DNA from 2 places in the Paenibacillus sp. Mc5Re-14 genome. Region 1 is predicted to be linked to the other one. Evidence: riboswitches for the same ligand, from Rfam matches in the RefSeq annotation. Region 1 holds a riboswitch; the other holds the start of a gene.

Region 1 (3,423 bases):
TCCATTGTAGGACCAGCTGCAGGCTTAATATTTACGATAGCCGTTTGCTCGCCGCCTTTGATCGGGATCGCAATAATAACTTGTGTACTGCCTTTTTCTATTTGTGTGCTAAATTCAGTTTTGATCTCTAGCTTACCGCTGACATTAGAGTGGCTTTCTACGTAATCATTAAATGTCATAACCACTTTACCTTGACGGTCTACGGTAAAATGACCTACTTCTCCATCTGTATTCGTCAAAGGAGACGTAATATCTGTGTAAATTTGGAATTGCTCAGGTAATTGAAAGGTAAAGGTGTCTCCAGCTTTATACGTATGGTTCGGCAGTTCCCATTCATAGCCTAAATGGATGGCGGAACCAATATCAATACGGCTATCGGGATTATACACTGCATCAATAACACTTCCAGTAGAATCTGTAAGGGTTAGCTTGGTTAAAATACTTTCTTGAGTTGCCCTAACTTCAGAAGTTGAGCCAGCAGTTGGTTCAGGGACTGGAGCCGGGACAGCAGGTGGGATGTTAATTGGCTCTGAGGGCATTGGATAAACATCGTTAGTCACACTCTGAACCGGATCGGTTCCTGGGGTCACTGGCAGAGTAGAGTCGGGATTTTGTGCATAAGCTTGTGTTGTGCTGAACAAACACTGCAAAAAGAGCAATAGCGCAACCGTTGCTGCATTCCATTTTTTTCTCATACGGTAAACAAATCTCCTATTCTTAAAATACTCTTATTTAACGGCTAATGGTTATTCCTTCGAGGTCGAGAGAACTGTATTTATATATTCATCATTCATTCATATGATGCTATGTTAGCCGCATTAATTACTTGTTCAGAATTTATGAAAATTCATGTTCGGGGATGAACCTCCTCCTTTTGACTCGAAATTAGATAATGGTTGGAAATCTCATTGTCTTCCTGGACTAGAATACATGCCACATCTCAACAATTTCTCAACAAGGATAGAAAAAGAGCCTTGATCATGTGATCAAGGCTCTTCAAGAAATGTAGTTCTATTTTTTCATTTTTTAAAAAATATGAATTAAAAACATTGATATTAATATTGCTTTGTTTTAATGTATTTGGAGGGATCTTTGACCATTTCGAATTTCTGTTTACCCATATACAGTGCTGCATCTACTGTAGTGTCTACGACCACCCACTGATTATCGATGTAGACCTCATTCCAGGCATGATAAGTGTCCACGTAGGAAGATTTGCCCATAACCAGCTTGGTTGGTACATCTACACTTCGTAACATAGCAGCCATCAGTGAAGCATAACCATAACAAATATCTTTTTGAGAGCTTAACGTATGATCAATTTGTGGCAAATAGTCAGTCGTTAAGGCAAAGGCCTGATTGGAGTCATACTTGATATGACTAATTACGTAGTCATAGATTTTTTGCAGCTTCTCGCGATCGGTTGTTGCACCTTGGGTTAACTCACGGGCTTTTTGAATCGCTTGATTAGTACTACTCCAGTTAATATTTTGAATGGAATTAAGATACACTGCCTTGCTATCGTTTAGCTTTAACTCGATCGTATCTTGTCCTATCACTTTATATTGATTACCACTAAGCTGTTCCAAAATACTGATGTTATAGTTCCCATTACCCATTTGGAGAGGAAATACTTCTTCGGATTTCCCGGGTGTTAGATTATAAGAGTATTTTTGTGCATCTTTGGTAACCAAAATCTTGGTTTTAACGTTAGGTTTAACAGGGTAGCGCACACTGACCGTCCCATGATTTACATTGTTTTGATCCAACCATGCAACACTATCAGCAGCGTAAATTGTCGAATTTAAGAGAATTGCGGACAGCATGAAAAATAGGAGAAGTGTGGAAAGTATCATTTTCCCCATAAAAAACTTCCTTTCGGTGGCCAGGCTGCCATCATCAATAGAAGGCCCTATAGCTTTGCGTCCCTGCCTTTCGACAGGTTTGCCATTTCGTATAAAGTTTTCGGGAAAAATAAGCACGACAAAAAGCCACTTCAACCGGTAGCTGGCTGCCATCATACAGAAGGCCCTGTAGCTTTGCGTCCTTGCCTTTCGACAAGTTTGCCATTTATCCTGAATAGCTTGTATTTTTATTCTATCAGTTAGGTACTCTATTAGGCAAGTTTAAATCTCAGATTTTCGCTATTTATCGACAAAGAAAGCTTGCAGATTATACATAAGACCTATTTTATACGGTTTCCCCATTTTTTGCGATAGGAATGAGGCGTTTCTCCAATGTGCTCTTTGAACAGATTGATAAAATGACTTGTGTTGGGAATGCCCACATATTGTGCGATGTCCACAATAGCTACATCACTAGTTTTAAGCCAGCTTTGAGCAGCCGTGATACGAACATTAATAAGATACTCAATAGGGGAAAAACCAATCTGTTTTTTAAAGTTTTTAGCCAGGTTGAACTTGTTTAGACCAAACATTTCTGCTAGCGAATCCAGCGTGATCCGTTCGCAATAGGATTGATCCAGATATTGCTTTACCTTGCGCACCTCTGCAGTCCCATCTGAATTCGCGTTGGGATTGGTGTAGGGGTGCTGTAAAATAATCGTTAACAAGTCAACGATTATCCTGGATGAGAGCAGCTCAGATGATAAGCTTCGTTCTGGCTGTACATGTAATAAGGTGCGCAGCTTGTCCAGTACTGTACTTGAATCCTTTAGTGAGATTACGGGCTTATTGTGTTTATCGAATTGTTCGTAGAAATGGTCAATAAGATTGCCATATAGATTCACACTAATAAACTCCCATGTCTTCTGACAGGAAGTTTTGTACTGTACATATTCTTCGCAATTAATAAAAAGTATATCATGAGGTTTCAATATATAATCCTTGCCCCGGTATTGTAATTCCCCTCTCCCGGACAGAGTAAAAAGGAGCAAAAAAGAGGTGAGCTTTTGCCGTTCCATTACATAAGCATCTGTTTTGAAATAGCCTATTTCCTGTATATAAAAGAGGGATTTTTTAGCAAAAGCAGAGGGTGTACATATAATTGCAACTGGATCATCGCTCCAGACATACTGGGCATTTTTTTGGTTTGTTGTCATATCCAATTCCTTTACAAAAGAACAATTTTAGTAAGACAATTGTAGTTTGTTTCATGAATATCCTTTTAGAACCGGAGTTCCCATTTACAAAGGTTATTTTATCACATTAAAGTATATTCATGTATCGATTTGAGGCTATACATTATATAACAAAATTAACCAGAAAGCACCTATTTGAAAAGGATAGGGTCCTTCTGGAATTCATTCCTTAAATTGATGTAATAAAGAATGAGGTTGGAAATAAATAATTTCCTCAATGAATATATCGTAATCTTGCAATTCCACTTTTTGAGGCATATATCCTTTAGGTTTCAGGAAAAATGGGACTATATTTCGACAAAATGATTCAAAGGGCTCATTTT
Region 2 (3,423 bases), 890 kb from region 1:
TCAGTAGAAGCTGCTGCTGCAGAAATTTCGATATTATCCCTACCGACTACTCCTTTAAATTCCGCTGAAGAGTCATCCCTCTGGCCCAGCTTCCATACTGGACTGGCCGCCGCTACCTTATCCGTCTGCAATTCTGCACTTTTTGAAGGCGTGTATATAAACCAAGCGATCATGGCTAGAGCTGCGACACCTAGTAATCCGGATAATACGACCGTATACCTATGGGTCAACCATTTTTTCATCATATGATACACCCTCTCTCCTCAAAATTTATGACCGGGAAAGAGTATCTATCAAGGAAGAAACAAAGCGTTTCCGGGAACCACCGCTTTCGCTTCATGCTGACTTTCCCACATCAGACGAGCCATCGCATCGCCTTTTTCATCATAGTATTCCACTTTTAGATCTACCATTTTACCTGCTTCCAAAGCAATACTGCCTTTACGCTCTGTCCAGCTTTGTTTGAACCAACTGTCAATCACCAGCTTGCCGTCTACCCATACGCGAATACCATCATCGGATATAGTTGTAAATGTATAGGTCTCGCTGTATTGTGGTTTGATTTTACCTGTCCAGCGAACCGAGAACTGGTCGGCATTTACCTTGGGATCAGCAGCAACGGCGCGCCAGTTATAATCCAGCTTGCTGTCTGTACGGATCAAAACAGGACTGCCGTTCACATTCATATTGTTGAAATATTCGCCCCGCAGCCCGTTCACATAGACTACATCAGGAACAGAAGGAGGAGTCGGAGCTGGGGGTACGATTACTACTGGCGGAACCGGGATAGGCTCACTTTGTCCCTCATCCGGTAAAGTCGGCACATCTGCCCCAGGTTGTTGGATTGCTGCCAGCCCATTTTTCACATCATCCCGTGTCAAACTCCTCGAATCGTTCATATAATCCTGTATTTGATTGGTTGTGTTATTCTCAGTCAGCATCTTGCCCCAAGTCATGGAATACACCCATTTGGGCTGTGCCTGCAACACCTCAGAGCTAGGCATCTCACCATGCTCGCCAATGGCAATCGGCTTATTCCGTGCCAGTCCGAGCAGTCCTTCATAATGACTTTGCTTAAAATCATTATTGTAGATGTCTACTGCCAAGATATCCACTTTGTCATCCCCCGGATATTTCGGGGTATACGGGACAGTATAGGAATTGGGAGCATTGGGACTCCACACCCACAGCAGATTGTTCAACTGATGCGTGTTTACAAAACGGTCGTACATGATATTCCATAGCTGATTGAAATTGTTTTTGTTTCCCCACCAGAACCAGTCACCATTCATTTCATGATAAGGTCTCCACAATACTGGAACCCCTGCATCACGAAGCTGCTTTAACGATACAGCGACCTTATCCAGATCGGCAATGAGGAGGTTATACTGCGTAGTGCCTGGTGTCACGTATTTATTGAACTCCGCCTGACTTACTTTCGCCTGCACATTGGCCCAAGTCAGCGGTCTACCCGGCAACGCTTCATGAAAAGTCATCGTCACAATGCCACCGGCTCTGCTCCAACGAATAGCGCTATCGACGACATTTTTACGTTGTGCTGCTTCTGTAGCGTCGGATTGACCAGAGATGGCTCCCATCTCATAGCCGTGCAGACCCACATACGCCTGGCTGATTTTTTGGACCTTGTTGCTTAATTCATCTGGACTTTCCAAATAATCATGCTGACCAGTGACTGTTTTCTTTCCAGAGATGCTGAGTAAATAATTGTATAGTTCACGGGCCTGAGTAGAAGCGTCCGAATTAACAGGTTGTAATGAAGCGGCATTCACCACAGACAGAAAACCACCAAAACCGACGGGAAACAAAGAAAAAAGCATAACAACGGGGAGTACATGACGTATCAGTCGATACAGAGGAATAAAATTGAATCTCACTTTAGCTCTTCCTTTCGGTAGCCAGGCTGCCATCCTTACGGGAAGGCCCTTTAGCTTTGCGTACCAGTCTTTCGACAGGGCTGCGTTTATCGTTGGAAGGAGTTTGGATTCCTTCTTAACCTAAGTATCGACTTTTTTTTACCAAAATTTAATAGGTCATGTTCATGAATTTACAGGTTTTCGCCCAATTTCGACAGTTTAGGTCATTAATTTTTCATCAAATCTTCTTTTTTACGTTTTTACGCAAATAATTACGAGATAAATTGATGACGAGAAATTTCATTCCAATCCATACAAAAGCGTACAATATCCTCTTCAACCAACTCAGAGCCAGTCTGAACTTCAATCAAATCCACATCGGTTACAGCCAAAATGCTATGCTTCGTCCCTTCAGGGATGCGAACTACGTCACCGGCCTTCACTTTATGCAGCTTCTCATTCAAAATAATTTCCGCTTCGCCGCTAATAATGGTCCAGATTTCACTTCGTTTGAAGTGAAGCTGGTAGCTGATATTTTTACCTTTGTGTACGCGGATTCGTTTGGTCAGTACCTCATTACCCTCGTCATACTTTACATAGTCTACAACCCGATACTGTCCCCAACGACGTTCTTCATACATTGGACGCTGATCATGAGCCTTGAGCACTTCCTTGATGCGTGGACTTTCTGCCTTATTGGTCACAAGAATGCCATCTGGGCTAGCGGCTACAATCAGATCATTCGTTCCAATGATCGCCACAGGAATGTCCAACTCATTAATAAGACTCGTATTGACGCAATCTTCCGTTACTACCCCTCTACCCACTTGCTGATGAGACATCTCTTCTGTGAGTGTATTCCAGGTTCCTAGATCCTTCCAAAAACCATCGTACGGAAGCACCACGATGTCTTTTTCCTTCTCGACTACTTCGTAGTCAAAGCTGATTTTTTCCAGAGACGCATATTGTTTTTGCATTTCTTCATAATTCAGCGGCAGACCCTTGGATGCCAAAATATCCAGCAAATAGCTTAATTTGAATGCAAAAACCCCGCAGTTCCATAGAGCATTGCGTTCCATTAGACGCTCCGCCTGCTCCCGGTCGGGTTTCTCTTGAAAATGGCTCACTTCGCGGTAGCCTGTGCTACCTTGAGTGGCATCGTTTTTCGGAATAATATAACCGTATTTCTCTGAAGGATAGGAAGGGACAACCCCGATTAATGCAAGCTTTCCTTCACTCTCCTGAAGTGTATGTTCGAGTTGGGCTACGGAAGCAAAGAAAGCATCCTCTACATAAGGATCTACAGGCAATATAGCTATAATTTCATCAGGCGAAACACCCGCAATGGAATATAGATAAGTCGCTGTCAGCGCAATCGCAGGAAAAGTATCTCTGCGTTCCGGCTCAACAATGATGCGCGTATTCGATCCGATTTGACTCTGGATCATTTCGACCTGCGCTCTCCCTGTCGCAATAAACGAGGATTCGGATAATCCGTTGTCTCCCAATTGTCTCCATACCCGCTGTACCATGGATTCCGAAATCCCTT

Evidence for each region. Region 1 has a riboswitch for cyclic di-GMP ahead of BN1546_RS09310 (transglutaminase-like domain-containing protein). Riboswitches for the same ligand answer to the same signal wherever they lie in the genome.
Region 2: it holds a riboswitch for cyclic di-GMP, as region 1 does, so the genes downstream of both, BN1546_RS05440 (glycosyl hydrolase) here and BN1546_RS09310 (transglutaminase-like domain-containing protein) in region 1, are expected to answer to the same signal.

The regions. Positions count from the first base shown of each region.
Region 1 is NZ_CVPD01000001.1:2,043,964-2,047,386, reverse strand. Features, by position in the region: gene BN1546_RS09315 (LPXTG cell wall anchor domain-containing protein) at 1-695, opposite strand, end outside; gene BN1546_RS09310 (transglutaminase-like domain-containing protein) at 1,056-1,865, opposite strand; cyclic di-GMP riboswitch class I at 1,878-1,959, opposite strand; cyclic di-GMP riboswitch class I at 2,000-2,078, opposite strand; gene BN1546_RS09305 (helix-turn-helix transcriptional regulator) at 2,186-3,061, opposite strand.
Region 2 is NZ_CVPD01000001.1:1,155,207-1,158,629, forward strand. Features, by position in the region: gene BN1546_RS05435 (hypothetical protein) at 1-245, opposite strand, end outside; gene BN1546_RS05440 (glycosyl hydrolase) at 294-1,895, opposite strand; cyclic di-GMP riboswitch class I at 1,909-1,990, opposite strand; gene BN1546_RS05445 (sugar phosphate nucleotidyltransferase) at 2,147-3,423, opposite strand, start outside.